DNA from 4 places in the Streptomyces sp. NPDC051561 genome. Region 1 is predicted to be linked to each of the others. Evidence: riboswitches for the same ligand, from Rfam matches in the RefSeq annotation. Region 1 holds a riboswitch; each other region holds the start of a gene.

Region 1 (2,193 bases):
GCCCAGCACGGGCCCGAACGCGACTCCGGGCGAGGGCACGGACCCGGATGCCGACCCGAGCACCGGGCGGCCCGCTCCGGGTGCCACGCCCGGCACGGAGACTCCCGCCACCCCGGGCCAGCCGGACGCCTCCACGGGCAACGGCAAGCACCGCGGTACGCCGGCCCCGGAGAACTCCCTTCCCGGAACGGGCAGTTCCGCGGATCCGTCGGCCGACCCGTCGCAGGATCCGGCCCAGGACCCGACCCAGGATCCGTCGGCCGACCCGTCCGCCGACCCCACCGCGCCTCCCGGCGCCGACGACCGCGAGTCCGGCCGCCACGCCTCGCGCGGGGGCGGCAAGTCCCCCGCGGGGCCCGGCGAGGAAGCGACGTACACCGTGCGGGCCGGTGACAACCTCTGGCACATCGCCGACGAGGAGAAGGTGCCCGGCGGCTGGGCGGCGCTCTACGAGGCCAACCGTGGCGAGCTGGGTGGCGACCCGGACCTCATCCTGCCTGGCCAGCACCTTGAGCTGGGCGCGAAGTAACCCGTAAGCAACCCGGAAACGTTCACAAAACTCGGGTAGTTCGAGGGTTTATGTCCGGTTTCGTGCGAGTGAGACATGAGTCTCTTCGCCCCAACTGGCGTGTCCCGTCCGGGTGCTCCTGCCGTGGCCCTTCTGACCTGCATAAACGGGCGGTGCGGAAGGGCAAGTAGGGGTGAGATGTCCCCGATGTTCGTCTTTGAACATCGGGGACTTGTGTGTTTACGGTCGTCCTCGTTCGCCACCGGTGAGCACCGGAGCCCGTCACGCCGAATCCTGCCGGCGGGCCTCGGGAGCAGTCGTCGCGTAAGCGCCGTAGGCAGGAGCGGGGGACCCAAGGTAAGTGCCGGGCCCGGACGTCGAAGGACGTGCGAGGAACGGCTTGGGGTGAAGCCGAAGAGTGGAACGCGAGTGCCGGTAAGGCAGTTGCGGGACGCGAAGCGGCCGGGCGAACTCACAGCCCGAACCCGACAGCTCACCTCGAAGGCGTCGGTGAGGGGATATTTCCATGTCGCTTTTCAGCAAGGGCAAGCACCGCCGTGCGTCCAAGGCCACCCGCGTCGCCGCCTACGCCGGTGTCGCCGGTGTGGCGGTAGCCGCTCCGCTGATGGGGGCCACCTCGGCCTCCGCCGCCTCCGTCGACACCTGGGACGCTGTCGCCCAGTGTGAGTCCGGCGGCAACTGGTCCATCAACACCGGTAACGGCTACTACGGCGGTCTGCAGTTCTCGCAGTCCTCCTGGGCCGCCGCGGGCGGTACCCAGTACGCCCCGCGCGCCGACCAGGCCTCCAAGGGCCAGCAGATAGCCGCGGCCGAGAAGCTGCTCGCCATCCAGGGCCCGGGTGCCTGGGCCTGCGCCGGCGCCGGCAACCTGAGCAACGACGGTGTCGACCCGGGCGTCAGCACCGGTTCGGGCTCCGCCAAGCAGTCCGCCCCGAAGGTGGAGAAGAAGCGCGAAGAGGCGCCCGCTTCCCGCAGCGAGACCCGCCAGGCCCCCAAGGTCGAGGTCCCCAAGGTCGAGTCCAAGGCCGGTGGCCAGATCAAGAAGGGTGACGGCGAGTACAAGGTCAAGTCCGGCGACACCCTCTCGAAGATCGCCGAGGCCAAGGGCGTCAAGGGCGGCTGGCAGCACATCGCAGACCTGAATGAGGACGTCGTTTCCAACGCCGACCTCATCTACCCGGGTCAGCAGCTCCACCTGAGCTGACCCCCGTGGGGGCGGCGGCCCACCCCCGCCGACCCCCATGCCGGACCCCGGCCGGGCGCGACTTCCCCCCGTACGCGCCGGGCCGGGGTCTTTTCCGTATCCGCTACGCCTTGATCCGCTGCGTCTCGATCCGCTGCGTCTCGCGGCCCGCATCCGTACACAAGGTGAACGCGCGGGCCACGGAAAGTTGCGACGCACAGAGTCTTTCGTCCTGTATTACAGGCATTCAGGCATCTTTTCGTCCCACGGGACGGTCGATCGGCTGGCCGATGGCCCCGGTCACGTTAGGCTCTTGTCGCAAGGCCGAAAGCGACCCTGCACTGCGCGCCCTCAGCGGGCGCCCCTTACGCGTCACATCCCATAAGGAGATGCTCGTGCCGTCCATCGACGTCGTCGTAGCCCGGGAAATCCTGGACTCCCGAGGCAACCCCACGGTCGAGGTCGAGGTCGGCCTCGACGA
Region 2 (2,193 bases), on a different contig from region 1:
ACGCGAACCGGCAGCCCTGGCGTCGGGGGGTGAGCGCCAGGACTGCCGGAGTCCGGAAGTGCGGTGGTGCGGGCCGTCAGGTGCGAAGACCGTCAGGTGCGGAGGCTCAGACCGTCAGGCCCTTGTCTCGCAGCCAGGCCGCCGGGTCGACGCCGTCGCCGCCGGGAGTGTGCACCTCCAGGTGCAGGTGCGCTCCCGACACATTGCCGGTGGCGCCGACGTTGCCGATGACCTCGGCGGTGGTGACCTTGTCGCCGGGCGAGACGTTCATCTGCGAGAGGTGGCAGTACCAGATCTCGGTGCCGTCGGACATTTCGAGGACGATGCGGTAGCCGTAACTGCCGGACCAGCCCGCCGACTTGATGGTGCCGCCGTGCACGGCCTTCACCGGGGTGCCCGCCGAGGCGGCGAAGTCCAGTCCGGTGTGCTGGCCGGAGGACCACATCGAGCCGGCCTGCCCGTAGGTGGCGGTGAGGTAGTACGAGGAGGTGGGCAGCGAGAAGCTGGCGGCCAGTTTTGCCAGCCGTTCGGCCTCCGCACGCGCCTCGGCCTCGGCCTTGGCCCGCTCCTCGGCCTCCGCCTTCTCCCGGGCTGCCTTCTCGGCCTTCGCGTGGGCCGCGTCGCGCTGCTTCTTCGCCTCGGCGGCCGCGTCCTGGACGGCCTTCTCGCGCGCGGCCTCCTGGACGGCCTCGTCGGCCGCGGAGCGCTGCTGCTCGGCCTGCTGGAGGATGCGGGCGCGCAGGCTCTCACCGGCACCCGCCTGCTGCCCGGAGCCTGCCGCGTCGGCGACCGGCGCCGCGACGGGCATCGCCGCGACCACCACGTCCCTCTCGGAACCGGCCTCGATGACGCCCTCGTCCTGCTTGTCCTCGGAGTCGGACATCAGCGCGCCGACACCCGGGAGGGACTTGGCGTCCGGCAGGGAGCCGGCGAGGGAGTCGAGCGAGTCGGTGATCTGGTCCGGCAGGGATATCGACACCGCGGGCTTGTCCTGCGCGGTGGCGATGCCACCCGCGCCGACCGCCGCGATCACGCCGACACCCAGCACGGTGGAGCTACGGGCGAGCGAGCCGCGCTGCTTGGCCACCCGGTGCTTGCCGCGGACCGGGACGACGGACTCCTCGGTGGGGTTCCACTCCTCGGCCGATGCCTGCGGACCCTCGTGGTCCGAGTAGTCGACGAAACCCTCGAACCCGGTGCGGGGCTGGTGCATCGTCTGCGTCATGGTCTGCGTCGCCTGGACCGCCGGCATCGTCGCAGTGGTGGAGCCGGCACCGTGTCCGTTGCCGTAACCGGTGCCCTCCGGGCCTTCACTGTCGTTCGGGACACCGTAGGACCCGTACGAGAAAGCGGTGGTGGGGGCTGCGGGGGCAGGCCTGTTGGACGCCACGGAGGCGCGCTCCTTTCCTTCCTTCTCGCCTACCGGGTTAGCTGACGGGTTCGGAGCAGGAAGGTCTCCTACGGGCCAGGCTCAGCCCGATTCACCCCAATTGGTGGTTCCCCGGTTTCCTCACGGAATTCGGCGCACGCGCACGGCGCCGTCTCTGACGACGGCTGGGACGACCGCGCTGCGTTATCGAACGTTAATAGACACACAAGTGGAATTCCAAGCCGTTCCTGTTGATCGTTAACGCAACGCTTGCATCCCTGGCCATGACATAAGACCCAAAAGGCCATCAACCCGGGCGTCACAACGCCCCCTTGACGCCCCTTCGGCCACACCCATTCCCACGCGCGCAAACTCTCCACAACTGATAGATCGTCAATTGTTATGCACAGCGCTCCCCTTCGCGCACACTCAGTGACAACCCGTAGTCACAGTGCCCGTGCGGCCGCGCACGGCGGCCTCACCTCCCGCCCTCACGGCCGTTTCACGATCTCCACGGTCCGCCGCCGCTCCGGCTGCCGCTCCCCCGGCCGTCCGACCGCGAGCAGCGCCATGTCGTCCGTCTGCTTGCCACCCGTGTGCACCCGTACGTCACTGATCAGCGCGTCCAGTACGGCCTCGGGCCCCGGGAAGAGCGACAGCCGCAGCCGGGCCGCCGGATCGTAGAAGACCCCCTGCGCGTCCCGCGCCTCGGTGATCCCGTCCGTGTAGAACAGCAGCGTCGACCCGCCGGGGAACGTGAACTCCCGCGCCCGGTCCGGCCAGTCCCCCAGGTCGCCCATCCCCAGCGGCAGCGCGAACTCCTC
Region 3 (2,193 bases), on a different contig from region 1:
GCGATCAGACGCTGACGCCGTGGCCGCGGAGGTACGCGACCGGGTCGATGTCCGAGCCGTACTCGGCGGTGGTGCGGGCCTCGAAGTGCAGGTGCGGGCCCGTGGAGTTGCCGGTGGAGCCGGAGAGGCCTATCTGGTCGCCCGGGGTGACCGTCTGGCCGACGGAGACACCGATCGAGGAGAGGTGGCCGTACTGGGTGTACGAGCCGTCGTTCATCCGGATCACGATGTTGTTGCCGTAGGCGCCGCCCCAGCCGGCCTCGACGACCGTGCCGGAACCGACGGATACGACGGAGCTGCCGGAGGAGGCGTGGAAGTCGACACCGGAGTGGCTGCCGGAGGACCACATGGCGCCACCGGACTTGTAGCTGGTGGAGACATAGGAGCCGGCGACCGGCAGCTTGAAGGTGTTCAGGCGCTTGCGCTCGGCCTCGCGGGCGGCGCGCTCACGCTCCTCGCGCTCCTTCTTGGCCTTCGCCACGGCCTTGCGCTTGACCTCGGCCTTGCGGGCCTCTTCGGCCTTCCGCTCGGCTTCGGCCTTCTGGTAGGCCTTCTTCTGCGCGGCTGCCTGCGCCTCGACCTTCTCGGTGAGGGTCTGCGTCACGGAGTCCTCCATGACGACGGCGCGGATGGTGCCGGTGTCCTCGGCGGCCAGGTCCTGCTCGGCGGCGATGGCCTGGGGGGCCAGCGTTCCGATGACACCGGTCGTGGTGAGGGCGGCGACTCCGGCGATCTTCGCGCTGCGGCGCGAGAGTACGGAGGGTCGACGGTGCTTCCCGGCGGCACGGGTGAACGCCATGAAGTGGCTGTTTCCTTTCCTTCCTTCTCGCCTACCGGGTTAGCTGACGGGTTCGGAGCAGGAAGGTCTCCTACGGACTCCACCCACCCGTGAAGGGCGATGGCGTCCGATTCACCCCAGGGACGTAAGTGGGTCCCCGGCTCCCCAGGCTCGCGCCTGACGGGGACTCGGCGATGACTGTCCGGTTGCCGCTGGTGCGGCGCACTCTGACGAACAGACGGACCGACGCTAAGCGGGCTCTCTTTCAATCACCAAACAGAGAGCGGCTTTTGTAATACAGCCCACACGGCAGACAGGCACCCTCGCCAACAAAACGGACATAAGGGAGGACCCCGACGACTCGACGGTCGTCGGGGTCCGACTTGTTCTGCTTTGCGGCGGTTCTCCGTTTGACCTTTGATCGGTCAGCCGGTGACGACCTCGACCTCGCCGATGTTCAGCGCCCGGACCGGCTCCGCGATCTGCGAGGCGTCGCCGACCAGCACGGTGACCAGCTTGTCCACCGGGAAGGCGTTCACGGCGGCCGCGGTGGCTTCCACGGTGCCGGTCTGCGCGAGGCGGGCGTACAGCTGGGCCTGGAAGTCGTCCGGCAGCTCCTGCTCGACCTGGTCGGCCAGGGTCGACGCGACGGCGGAGGCCGTCTCGTACTTGAGCGGGGCCACGCCCACCAGGTTCTGCACGGCGACATCGCGCTCGGCGTCGGTGAGGCCCTCGGCAGCGAGCGTCCGCAGGACCTTCCAGAGGTCTTCCAGGGCGGGCCCGGTCGACTCGGTGTCCACGGAGCCGCTGATGGCCAGCATGGCCGCGCCGGTGCCGTCGGCGGCGGAGCGCAGCACCTGGGCGAAGGCGCGGACCCCGTAGGTGTAGCCCTTCTCCTCGCGCAGGACGCGGTCCAGGCGGGAGGTGAGGGTGCCGCCCAGGCAGTACGCGCCGAGCACCTGGGCCGGCCAGACGCGGTCGTGCCGGTCGGCGCCGATGCGGCCGATCAGCAGCTGGGTCTGGACGGCGCCCGGACGGTCGACGATGACCACCCGTCCGGTGTCGTCGGCCGTGATGGGCGTCATCGGGCGCGGCTCGGCGGTGTTGCCGGTCCACTCCCCCAGGGTGTCGGCCAGTACGGCGTCGAGGTCGATGCCGTCCAGGTCGCCGACGACGACCGCGGTGGCGGTGGCCGGGCGGACGTGCGCCTCGTAGAAGGCGCGCACCGCCGCGGAGTCGATGTTCTTGACCGTCTGCTCGGTGCCCTGGCGGGGGCGGGACATCCGCAGGGTGACCGGGAACAGCTCCTTGGAGAGCTGCTTGGCGGCCCGGCGGCCCGGGTTCGCGGCCTCGTGCGGGATCTCGTCCAGCCGGTTGCGTACCAGACGCTCGATCTCGCCGTCCGCGAACGCGGG
Region 4 (2,193 bases), on a different contig from region 1:
CGGCGGTGCGGGTCGTTCGACTTCAGGTAGTCGGCCGTGATGGCGTCGCGCCCGACGCCCACCGCGAGCAGTGTCACGGCTATCGCCAGGCCGGCCCGGTCCTTGCCCGCTGCGCAGTGCATCAGCGCCGGGACGCTGTCCTCGGCCAGCGCGTGCAGGACCCGGCTGTGCTCGGCGGTCCGCTCCTTGATCATGCGGCGGTACGACGCGGTCATCCGCCCGGCAGCCTTGCCGTCCGCGAGGATCTCCCGCAGCTGGCCCATGTCCCCGTCGCGGACCATCCGCCAGAACTCGGCGCCGTCGGCCGGGTCGCTCAGCGGGATGTTCACATTGCGGACCCCGGTGAGCTCGACGTCGGGGCCCTCCAGCTTCTGGTCCGCGGCGTTGCGGAAGTCGAAGACGGTGTGCAGACCGAGGGAGTTGAAGAACTCGGTGTCGGGGCCGGTGGCGTGCGCGAGGTGACCGCTGCGGAACAGCCGCCCGTGCCGCGTCCGCCGCCCGTCGGCGGTAGGCAGACCGCCCACGTCGCGGAAGTTCCGTACCCCTGTCAGATCGGGTTCCGCGTCGGCGGCGGGCGACGGGACCGGGACCTGCGGAACCTGCTGCGTCACGAGTGCTCCTCATGGGTCGTTCGCCGGCGTGCGGTGGCCGACGGGGGCGCTTTTGCGACCATACGACATGGCACTGACATGGGTTCCTGGGGCAACTATCTCGGCGCGACAAGGGACTTGAGGCTCGGGTGACCGAATTGGTTGCTTTGTTGCACATAGAGGCTTTTGGGGTGAAGAGGTGGGAGGGGTGAGTGAGCAGGATCATACGAACTTCGGTGCCCTTGGTGCCGAAGCGTCAATTGGCAGGCCAGGGGCGGAAAACGGGCACCGGGGCGGATGTCGGGGCGAGCGAAAAACATGGAGAAGAGGTGCCGACGGGAAGGAGAAGAAGGGAACGGCTTGTTCCGGCGCCCTTCACTCGCCTACGGTCACCGTCAATCCGGGTGGACCGCCGAATCCTGCCACCGCCCGGCATCCGCACCCATATTTCTTCGTGTGGCAGGAGCGGGGGACCCAGGTAGTACGCCGGCACCGGAAGACGTGAGTCGCCCGGTACGGCTAGGGGTGAAGTCGCACTCGCGAGAGTGCGGCCGGGCATCTCCAGCCCGAACCCGACAGCTCACCTCGCAGGCGCCGGAGAGGAATCCGTCATGCCTGCAAAGGGTAAGCACCGCCGCCCGAAGCCCAGTTCCTCGCTCACCCGCGGTTTTGTCGCCGCTGGTACGGGCGGTGCGGCACTGGCCCTCCCGCTGATAGGCGCCACCGGCGCCCAGGCCGCGGCCCCCGCCGCCGCGCCGCAGCAGGCGGCCCAGCAGCCGACGATCAAGATCCCCCAGCAGCGCCCCGCCACCCCCGCGTCGGCCACCCCCACGTCCAGCTCCGCGCAGGTCGCGGCGCCGAAGACCGACGGTGCACGCCAGGCCACCCGGACGTACTCCGTGGCGACCGGCGACCACCTGTCGAAGATCGCCGCGGCCGAGAAGGTGCGCGGTGGCTGGCAGAAGCTCTACGAGGACAACAAGTCGGTCGTCGGCGGCGACCCGTCGTACATCCTCCCCGGCATGAAACTCACCCTCGGCGCCAAGGCCCCCGCCTCCGACGCCCCGGCCGCTGCCAAGCAGGCCGCCCCGGTCGAGCGCAAGTCCGCCGAGCGCAAGGCCTCGGACCGCGCCGAGGAGCGCAAGGAGCAGCGGGCCGAGCAGCGCGCCGAGCAGCGCCAGGAGCGTACGGAGAAGAAGCGCGAGCAGCGCACCGAGTCCCGCCAGTCCACCGGTTCGGGCTCCCGCACCGGCTTCACCGCCCCGGTCCCCTCCGGCGTCTCCACCTCCTACCGCGCCTCCGGCGGCAGCTGGTCCAGCGGTTACCACACCGGCGTCGACTTCCGGGCCTCGTCCGGTACGTCGGTCAAGGCGGTCGGCCCGGGCACCGTCGTCTCGGCCGGCTGGGGCGGCGCGTACGGCAACGAGGTCGTCATCCGGCACAGCGACGGCCACTACTCCCAGTACGCCCACCTCTCCGCGCTGAACGTCCGCTCCGGCCAGAGCGTCTCCGGCGGCCAGCAGATCGGCTACTCGGGCTCCACCGGAAACTCCAGCGGCCCGCACCTGCACTTCGAGATCCGCACCGGCCCCGGCTACGGCTC

What was found. A riboswitch is a leader RNA that binds a small molecule or an ion and turns the genes downstream of it on or off. The one in region 1 is predicted to bind cyclic di-AMP.
Region 2: another riboswitch for cyclic di-AMP. It lies ahead of ACIA73_RS23555 (M23 family metallopeptidase); the one in region 1 lies ahead of ACIA73_RS32135 (transglycosylase family protein).
Region 3: another riboswitch for cyclic di-AMP. It lies ahead of ACIA73_RS35095 (M23 family metallopeptidase); the one in region 1 lies ahead of ACIA73_RS32135 (transglycosylase family protein).
Region 4: another riboswitch for cyclic di-AMP. It lies ahead of ACIA73_RS20325 (peptidoglycan DD-metalloendopeptidase family protein); the one in region 1 lies ahead of ACIA73_RS32135 (transglycosylase family protein).

Annotation. Positions count from the first base shown of each region.
Region 1 is NZ_JBITDM010000020.1:18,359-20,551, reverse strand. It holds gene ACIA73_RS32140 (transglycosylase family protein) at 1-529, shown strand, start outside; cyclic di-AMP (ydaO/yuaA leader) riboswitch at 828-1,030, shown strand; gene ACIA73_RS32135 (transglycosylase family protein) at 1,035-1,733, shown strand; gene eno (phosphopyruvate hydratase) at 2,102-2,193, shown strand, end outside.
Region 2 is NZ_JBITDM010000010.1:259,436-261,628, reverse strand. It holds gene ACIA73_RS23555 (M23 family metallopeptidase) at 107-1,390, opposite strand; cyclic di-AMP (ydaO/yuaA leader) riboswitch at 1,402-1,535, opposite strand; gene ACIA73_RS23550 (PP2C family protein-serine/threonine phosphatase) at 1,861-2,193, opposite strand, start outside.
Region 3 is NZ_JBITDM010000024.1:115,392-117,584, reverse strand. It holds gene ACIA73_RS35095 (M23 family metallopeptidase) at 5-799, opposite strand; cyclic di-AMP (ydaO/yuaA leader) riboswitch at 813-982, opposite strand; gene ACIA73_RS35090 (M16 family metallopeptidase) at 1,204-2,193, opposite strand, start outside.
Region 4 is NZ_JBITDM010000008.1:210,322-212,514, reverse strand. It holds gene ACIA73_RS20330 (tyrosine-protein phosphatase) at 1-611, opposite strand, end outside; cyclic di-AMP (ydaO/yuaA leader) riboswitch at 991-1,197, shown strand; gene ACIA73_RS20325 (peptidoglycan DD-metalloendopeptidase family protein) at 1,202-2,193, shown strand, end outside.